One region of the Bradyrhizobium sp. MV1.5 genome, then DNA from elsewhere that is predicted to be linked to it. Evidence: predicted binding sites of a transcription regulator. Region 1 holds the regulator's gene; the other holds the start of a gene.
What was found. Region 1 encodes LexA, which represses DNA repair genes until DNA is damaged. Its sites were predicted from a motif close to TGTTCNNNNTGTGTTCNG; they were not measured.
Positions count from the first base shown of each region.

Region 2: the regulator LexA is predicted to act here: its motif matches at 1,887-1,904, upstream of AC0L2J_RS08130 (ATP-dependent helicase).

Region 1 covers NZ_JBVVPL010000027.1:43,327-47,931, reverse strand. The annotation lists gene AC0L2J_RS23510 (ComEC/Rec2 family competence protein) at 1-356, shown strand, start outside; gene AC0L2J_RS23505 (hypothetical protein) at 495-929, opposite strand; gene lexA (transcriptional repressor LexA) at 1,336-2,037, opposite strand; gene AC0L2J_RS23495 (molybdopterin molybdotransferase MoeA) at 2,214-3,425, opposite strand; gene AC0L2J_RS23490 (HAD family hydrolase) at 4,008-4,605, opposite strand, start outside.
Region 2 covers NZ_JBVVPL010000006.1:98,127-102,731, reverse strand. The annotation lists gene AC0L2J_RS08150 (substrate-binding periplasmic protein) at 110-823, shown strand; gene AC0L2J_RS08145 (hypothetical protein) at 831-1,034, opposite strand; gene AC0L2J_RS08140 (hypothetical protein) at 1,064-1,255, opposite strand; gene AC0L2J_RS08135 (YciI family protein) at 1,454-1,840, shown strand; gene AC0L2J_RS08130 (ATP-dependent helicase) at 2,056-4,113, shown strand; gene AC0L2J_RS08125 (LLM class flavin-dependent oxidoreductase) at 4,208-4,605, shown strand, end outside.

The DNA.
Region 1 (4,605 bases):
CCGGCTGCGTGACGCCACTGGCCGACGGGAGGCTGGTCGCGCTGGCACTGCGCGTCGACGCTCTCGTGGACGATTGCAGTCGGGCCGCGCTGGTGGTGACGACACGTCCCGCGCCGTCCGATTGCGCGGCGATGGTGGTCGATCGGCAGCGGCTCGCCAGCCAGAGCGCGCTGGCGCTGGCGCAGCGCGGTGACGGATTTGTGGTTCAGGCGGTGAGGGCGAGAGGCACGAGCCGCCCCTGGTTGCCGGCCGGCGCTGGCGAGGGTGATTTCGACGGCAGCCTTGCGCCGAAGGCGACCGCGTCCCGCATCAAGGACGCAACGCCCGCGGAGACGGACTTGCAGGCCGACGATTGATCTGATGGTGCGGAGCAATGCAGTGGGGTGGCGCATCCGCTCGGATTCGCCGGGCGCAAACCACACCTTCTCGCCGGCCACGGCCGGCGATGGCGATTCAATCCTGACCTCCGACCTCGTAGCCGGAGGGCGGCTGTGTCAGCCGATCGGCAGGTGCGTGACGGTCGGCTGCCTGTCGGCGATGATTTGCGCCTTGTTCTCGCGCTCGGTGACCGACTGAGTCACCGGCAGTTGCAGCACGGTCGCTCGCTGGCCTTCGACGAGCTGCGTCACCAGCACGTATTTGCCGTCGGGGAATTCGATCGCGTCATGATGGCGGTCGGGAACGTGCGGATCGATCTTGCCGAACTTGCCCACGCGGGAGTTGATGGTGCGCGTCCAGATCCAGCGATTGTCGTAGCGGACGTCGTCGGCGAAGGCCAGCTCCGTTCCCGGCAGCAGGCAGACCGCAACAGACGGATCGGCTGCGGAGGCGAAGCCGCGCGTCGAGGTGCCGCGGAAGCTTGTCGTGACAATCGTCTCGCCGACTTCGGCGGGGCGCGACGCGACGGCATGCAGGCTGTAGTCACACATCGGGTGCTCCTCATGCTGGGATAGCAACCCGCGTCTCTCAATCGAGGCGCAGGCCTCTATCAGAGTTGAAGCACGAACGCTCTGCTTGGTTGTGGGCAAATCTGCGGCTGGTCTCAGCGAGCCGCGATCACATTATCTTTCCCGAATTCAATAGGAACAAAGCACGCTGCGATGCATTTGGGAGGCGCGTGCTAGCCGCTGTTTCCGCGAACATTCGAGCCGCGAAGCGGTGCTGTTTCCTGGGCGTCGCGAGGAGCGAGTGCCGGACAAAGGGCCGGATAGTCTGTGCAGAACCAGAAAGACTATCCAGCCGGAGCGGACGATGATCCGCTCCAATCTCTGACCGGCGATGGCCGGCATGTAGTACTTCCCGTATGAAGCACTCCCGCATCAAGTACTCCCGGTATCAGTACTTCCGGTAAAGCCCGATCAGCTTGCCCTGAATCTTCACCCGGTCGGGCGGCAGGATGCGGACCTCATAGGCTGCGTTGGCGGGCTCGAGCGCGATCGAGGCGCCGCGACGGCGGAAGCGCTTCAGCGTCGCCTCCTCGTCGTCGATCAGCGCCACCACGATGTCGCCGGTATCAGCGCTCTCGTTGCGCTGGATCAGCGCCATGTCGCCGTCGAGGATGCCGGCCTCGACCATGGAATCACCGCGTACTTCGAGCGCGTAATGCTCGCCCGAGCCGAGCATGTCAGGCGGTACGCTGATGGTATGGCTGCGGGTCTGCAATGCCTCGATCGGCGTGCCGGCCGCGATGCGGCCCATCACCGGCACCGCCACGGGACGTTCGCCCTCGTCAGCGGGCAGGCTGGAGCCCGCACGCACCTTGCCGAGATTGCCCTCGATGACGCTCGGCGTGAAGCCGCGGCGGCTGCCGGCGGCCGCCTGGAGCTCCGGCAGCTTGATGACTTCAATCGCGCGGGCGCGGTTGGGCAGGCGTCGGATGAAGCCACGCTCCTCGAGCGCCGTGATCAGGCGATGGATGCCCGACTTCGAGCGCAGGTCGAGCGCATCCTTCATCTCGTCGAAGGAGGGCGGTACGCCGCTTTCCTTCAGACGTTCACTGATGAACCGCAGAAGCTCGTATTGTTTGCGCGTTAACATCTCGACCAAAGTCCCCCGGTTGATGTCGTCCGATTCCGAGACGCTGAATTCGGCCATAAGCCGCTACATGCTCGAAACAAATCATGAACGGACACTATATGTTCGATACATGTTCCGCAACTGCTTAATTTACCGTGAACAGGGCAAACTTCGCGGAACGCGCGTTGCCGAGGCGCTCAGACGGGGAGCCGCAACACTTCGCAAGCCGTGCCGGTCTCGGCCTTCGGCGCGAATGGTGCGCGTACGAGAAGTACCTGCGCTGCAGCGAGATTCGCAAGCAGCGAAGAGTCCTGATGATTGACGGGAAGAACGACGCGTGTGCCATCGTCACGCTCCTCCAGATGCGCCCGCAGATAGTCCTCGCGCTGGTCGTTGGCGCCGACGTCGCGGCCGAGCACGGCGCGTTCACGGCGATGGTGAATCACCGAACGGCCCGACAGGGCGCGAATCAGCGGCACCATGAACAGGAAAGCGCACACGTAGGACGACACGGGATTGCCCGGCAGGCCGATCACACCCATTGCGCCGAGTCGTCCGTGCATCATCGGCTTGCCTGGCCGCATCGCGATCTTCCAGAACGCCATCGCGATGCCTTCGTCCCGCAGCGCCTGCTGGACCAGATCGTGGTCGCCGACCGATGCGCCGCCGGTCGTGATCAGGATGTCGGCGCCGCTCTCGCGGGCGCGGCGGATGCCGGCGGTGGTCGCCTCCAGCGTGTCGGCGGCAATCCCGAGGTCGATGGTCTCGGCGCCTTCGCTGCGGGCGAGCGCGTGCAGGGCGTAGCCGTTGGAATAGACGATCTGGCCGTGGCCGGGCGTGGTGCCCGGCATCACCAGCTCGTCGCCGGTGGCGAGAATCGCGACCTTCGGTCGCCTGAAAACGGCAAGGTGCGGATGTTTCATCCCGGCGGCGAGCGCGAGGTCGCGCTCGGTGAGACGGCTTCCCTTGCGCAGGAGCACGTCGCCTTCGCGGAAATCGACGCCGGCGCGGCGGATGTGCCGTCCGGCGACCGCGGCTTCCTTGATCGTGATACGCTTGCCGGCGGCGACCGTGTCCTCCTGGATCACGACGGCGTCCGCGCCAGCGGGAACGACGCCGCCGGTGAAGATCCGCACGGCCTCGCCGGCGCCGACCGTCCCCGCGAACGGCCGGCCCGCCGCGACTTCGCCGATGACGGTGAGCTCCGAATCGATCGTCGCGGCATCGGCCGCGCGCACCGCGTAGCCGTCCATCGCGGACATCGCCTGCGGCGGCTGCGTGCGTCGCGCGGCGACGTCACGCGCGAGCACGCGATGGTAGGCCTCGTCGAGGGAAATCATGTCTTCCGGCAGCGGCTCTGCACCCGCCAGCACCGCGGCAAGCGCATCGGAAACCGGCATCAAGGCCACGGCGAAAACTCCTGCTCGGCACGTTCGGGCGAATGTTCCGCAAGTCTTCTAGCCGAGCGCGGGCGCGGAGGCAAAAACGGCTCAGCGGGCGCAGTCGTCCCGCCGCTTCACATTGTTCCGGAAGGCGGCATTAAGCGCGTCGGGGCACGAGGTGACGGATCGGCAGGAGAGTGGTCATGGAAGCGACGAAAATCATGACAAGAGGAGAACGACGAGCGCCACTGATCAGCTCCCTGCCCGCCCGGGAGTTACGTCGGGCGCCTTCGGCCCCTGGTCTTTGTCTGGCAGCGGATCGGCCTGGGATTTCAGGTCGGCGGCCTTGCTCACGAGCTTGGCGGAAAGGTCCGAGTCTGAAGTTGTCCTGGCGAATTCAAGGAGAAGAGAGGCCTGCCTAGTGAGGTAGTTTTTGCCCAACACGGTGATGCACCCGTTCGTAGAAGTCCCAACGGGCTGTAGACTCCTGAAGACGGTATTCTGTTCCGGGAACTCTGTATAAAAATGCACAAAGTGATTGGTTCCAAAATCTTTCGAATTAGTTCCGTCGGGCGCACCTTCCATGGGCTTCGCGCCGACGGATCGTCGTCAGATGCCCAATGCCTTCAACGCGTTCCCGACGTCACGCGGCGAGGTCACATGCACCGCCGTCAAGCCGCGCGCCCGCGCTCCCTCGATGTTTTCAGCAAGATCATCGAAGAACACGATGCGCCCGGCGGGCACGCCGATCGCCGCAACGACGTGGTCGAAGGCTTCCGCATCCGGTTTGCGCAGGCCGATGCTGGACGACAAATACAGCTCTCGGAAATGGCCGAGGAGGTCGGCATACTCCCTCGAGAAATGGTCCACGTGCGGCCGGTTGGTGTTGGAGAAAGCGTAAAGCGGCATCTGCTTCGCTGCCCGCGGCAGCAGCTCGGAGATCTCAGGCATTTCACCGGCGAAGATCGCGTTCCAGCCTTCCAGGAACTGCGCATCCGAAATGCCAATTCCGAGCGAGGCTCGCAATGAGGCGAAATAATCCTCATCGCTGATCTTCCCCATCTCGTGCAACCGATAGGCTTCGCTGTCCCGCACATAACGCGCGACGATGGCGTCGGGCTTGCAGCCGGCATGTCCCGCCCAGCAGGCGATCGCCTTGGAAAAATCGATATCGAGCACCACGCGGCCGAGATCGAACAGGAGCGCA
Region 2 (4,605 bases), on a different contig from region 1:
CGGGAACGCGCTGCAAACGTTGCGGACCGGTGCAGCTGCCATCTGCGGTAAATCGCGCGGCATCGGATGGTAGCAGGGCACGCCGAAGGCATGGCCAGGGAGATGCCTCATGAGGCGGATAGTCGTGGTCTGCCTGTTGCTGCTCGCGGCAGGCCCGTCGCAGGCGCAAGAGGTCATCCGGCTGGCACGCATCGCCGATATCCCCGATCAATATGTCGGCGGCGAGATGCTCCGCGCGGTCTATGCCCGGCTGAACATCAAGCTCGAATTCGAGGATGTCCCCGGCAAGCGCGCGCTCGCGCTATCGAGCACCGGCCAGGTCGACGGCGAGGTCCAGCGGATCGGAACGTTGTCTCGCGACTACCCGACGCTGATCCAGGTGACACCCGCGATCAATTACATCGAGCCCGCTGTCTTCACCACGAAACTGCAGTTCGACGTCGCCGGCTGGAATTCAATCAGGGACTACAGCATCGGCATCGTACGCGGCGTCGGCTCTTCGGAAGCCGGTACGCGCGGCATGACCCGGGTCACGGCGACCACAAGCCTCGACAACATGGTCAAGATGCTCGATGCCGACCGCTTCGACGTGATGGTCGCCGACCTCTTCAGCGGGTTGGCTGCGGTGAGGAAACTCAATCTCCAGGCCAGGATCCACCCGCTCTCACCGCCCCTCGAGCGCATCAGCATCTACCACCATCTGCATGAGCGGCATCGCGATCTCGTGCCGAAGGTCGGAAGGATGATCGAGCAGATGGAGGCGAGCGGCGAACTTGCCCGGTTGCGGGAAACGCTGATCAAGCAGGTGCTGAGCGGGATGTGACACGCGGTCAGTTCGCGCGAGTCCGCTCCCGCACCGCAACCGCCGCGATCAACAGCCCGACGCACCAGGCCATGGCCGCCCGCGGCGGCTCGCTGCCGAGAAGCACGGTGAAGATGCCCGCAAGCAGGCATGGCGCGATCGCCTTGCCGGACCTGCTCGCGAGCGAGAGCAGGAACGGTATCGCGGCGATCGATATCTGCACGACGCTCATTGTCGCAGGCTGTTTTGCAAGCGTCGGGCTTAGAAGCCGCAAACGCTCATTGCACGCGGCCGCTTGCCGCGCCGGCTCTCGACGATGCGCTCGCCGCCGCTCTCGGCCGAGCTGCCGTAATAGCGATGGTGGCCGCTCTGGTCGTGCAGATCCGCACCATCCGACTTTCCCGCCCGACGCGCGTCGCAGATGATCTTGCAGATGATCTTGATGGTCGACATGGCCGCCTCCGAAGTGTTCTTGGTGGCAATCAGTCGCGTCGATTTCGGGCGGCGTTCACACCTTTCGGCCGCAATCGGGTTTCGGGAAGGTTTCGTCGCCCCACCCGGCGACGCAATATTTTCCCCGACCCCGTTGTCGGCTGCGACGGTGGTGATACGTCCTTCGGACGCGCGCAGCGAGAATCAACGAGGTGACGAATGCTTTACGCCATCCTGGCCTATCACGTGGAAGACGAGATCTTGTCCTGGACGCCCGAGAAGGACGCCGCGGTCGTGGCCAAAGTCATCGAGGTTCAGGCGCCCCTCCGGGCAAGCGGGCATTTCGGCCCGGCCGCCCGCCTGGACGAGACCCGAAAGGCCCGCACCTTGCGTGGCCCCGGCGCGGGCGTCGTGCTGGACGGCCCGTTTGCCGAGACCAAGGAGCAGCTCCTGGGCTTCCACCTCGTCGAATACGACACGGACGAGGAGGCGATCGCGGCCGCGCGGACCCTGCGCCAGGTCAATCCGTCAGCGGTCTACGAAATCCGCCCGGTCAAGCTTTACGTGCCGGCCGACGGGTTTGGCGCGACGCCCTCCGGCGAATGAGCGGCAGGCCTAATTGTTCGGCCCGGTCGGCCCGACATAGAAGCGCTGGATCAGATCTCGAACTGGTCGGATTTGAGCTCGGTCATGCCGGGGGGCGCTTTTTTGGGAATGGAACCTTGGGCCGTCTTGTCCCTGGGTCTTAACATCGGTCCCGTCCAGACGCATTGCGATTCGCAACGGGATCGCCGACTCTGGCTGTTTCACCGGGGCGATTCGTGGCGACATATCTGGACACGCTCAATGCGGAGCAACGCCGCGCCGTGGAGCATGGCGTGGCCGATGGTGCGACCGTGGGCGCGCCCCTGCTCGTCATCGCCGGTGCGGGCTCCGGCAAGACCAATACGCTGGCCCATCGCGTCGCGCATTTGATCGTCGCGGGGAGCGATCCGCGCCGCATCCTCCTGATGACGTTTTCGCGCCGCGCAGCGGCCGAGATGGCCGGCCGGGTCGAGCGCATCGCCCGAAAAGTGCTTGGCGAGAACAACGCCGCGATCATGCGCGACGCGCTCAGCTGGGCCGGCACGTTCCACGGCATCGGCGCACGGTTGCTGCGCGAATATGCCGAGCGGATCGGCGTCGATCCTGCCTTCACCATCCACGACCGCGAGGATTCCGCCGACCTGATGAACCTGGTCCGGCACGAGCGCGGATTGTCGAAGACGGAGAGCCGCTTTCCCGCCAAGGGCACATGCCTGTCGATCTACTCGCGCTGCGTCAATGCCGAGATGGAGATCGAGAAGGTGTTGGGGGCGCATTACCCCTGGTGCGCAGGCTGGGCGGCCGAGCTGAAGAGCCTGTTCGCAGCCTATGTCGAGGCCAAGCAGGCCCAGCACGTGCTCGATTACGACGACCTCCTGCTCTACTGGTCGCAGATGATGAGCGATGCGCTGATCGCGGAAGAAATCGGCGGCCGCTTCGATCACGTGCTGGTCGACGAATATCAGGACACCAACCGCCTGCAATCCTCGATCCTGCTGGCGCTGAAGCCGGACGGTCGCGGCCTCACCGTCGTCGGCGACGACGCGCAGTCGATCTATTCGTTCCGCGCCGCCACTGTCCGCAATATCCTCGATTTTCCGCAGAGCTTCTCGCCGCGCGCCGAGATGATCACGCTCGACCGCAACTACCGCTCGACGCAACCCGTGCTGGCGGCGGCCAACGGCGTCATCGGCCTGGCGCGCGAGCGCTTCACAAAAAACCTCTGGACCGACCGCGCCGGCACGCAAAAACCACAGCTCGTCACCGTGCACGACGAGGCCGACCAGGCCCGCTACATCGTCGAGGAGGTGCTGGCCAATCGCGAGCAAGGCGCGCTCTTGAAGCACCAGGCGGTGCTGTTCCGGACGTCCTCGCATTCGGGCCCGTTGGAGATCGAGCTGACCCGCCGCAACATCCCGTTCGTGAAATTCGGCGGGCTGAAATTCCTCGATGCCGCGCACGTCAAGGACGTGCTGGCGCTGCTGCGCTTCACCGAGAATCCGCGCGACCGCGTCGCCGGCTTTCGCATCCTGCATCTGCTGCCGGGCATCGGACCTGCGACGGCACAGCGTGTGCTCGACCAGATGGCGGAGAGCTCCGATCCGCTCGCCGCGCTCGGCCAGCTCCCGGTGCCGCCGCGCACCGGCGCGGACTGGACCGACTTCGTCCGCACCATCGAAAACTTGCGCTATTCGGAATGGCCGGCCGATCTCGAACGCGTGCGGCTCTGGTACGAACCGCATCTCGATCGACTCCACGAGGATTCCGAGACGCGCCGCGCCGATCTGATGCAGCTCGAGCAGATCGCGAGCGGCTATGCCTCGCGCGAGAAATTCCTGACCGAGCTCACGCTCGATCCGCCGGATGCGACCAGCGACAAATCCGGACCACCCTTGCGCGACGAGGACTATCTGATCCTCTCCACCATCCACTCCGCCAAGGGCCAGGAGTGGAAATCGGTATTCGTGCTCAACGTCGTCGACGGCTGCATGCCGTCGGATCTCGGCGCCGGCACCAGCGCCGAGCTCGAGGAGGAACGCCGCCTGCTCTATGTCGCGATGACGCGCGCCAAGGACGATCTGCACCTCGTGGTGCCGCAGCGCTTCTTCGTCCACGGCCAGGCCGCCAAGGGCGACCGCCACGTCTACGCCTCGCGCACCCGCTTCATCCCGGAGCCGCTCGTCTATCTGTTCGAGCGCACAGCCTGGCCAAAGGCCGGCGCAAGCTCAGCGCGCACTGCCGCGCAAGGGCCAAAGGTCGACATCGGCGCGCGGATGCGCGGGATGTGGCGGTAGGCCGACAAACGGAAACCGAGCATTTCCGAAAGCCACCTTGTCGCGCGGCTGCGGTCCCTTAAATGCGATCGATCCTCCCGCAGAGACCTCAGCAATGACCGCACCGCTCGAATTCGGACTGGACACCTTTGGCGACGTCACCAGGGACGCCTCCGGCGCGATGCTTCCGCACGCACAGGTGATCCGCAACGTCGTCGACGAGGCGGTGCTGGCCGACGACCTCGGCCTCGATTTCATCGGCCTCGGCGAGCATCACCGCGCCGACTTCGCGATCTCCTCCCCTGAGACCGTGCTGGCCGCCATTGCGTCGCGGACCAGGCGCATCCATCTCGGCTCGGCCGTGACGGTGCTGAGCTCGGACGATCCGATCCGCGTCTTCCAGCGCTTTGCCACGCTGGACGCGCTCTCGAACGGGCGCGCCGAGGTGATCCTCGGCCGCGGCTCGTTCACGGAGTCCTTTCCACTGTTCGGTTTCGACCTGCGGGCTTACGA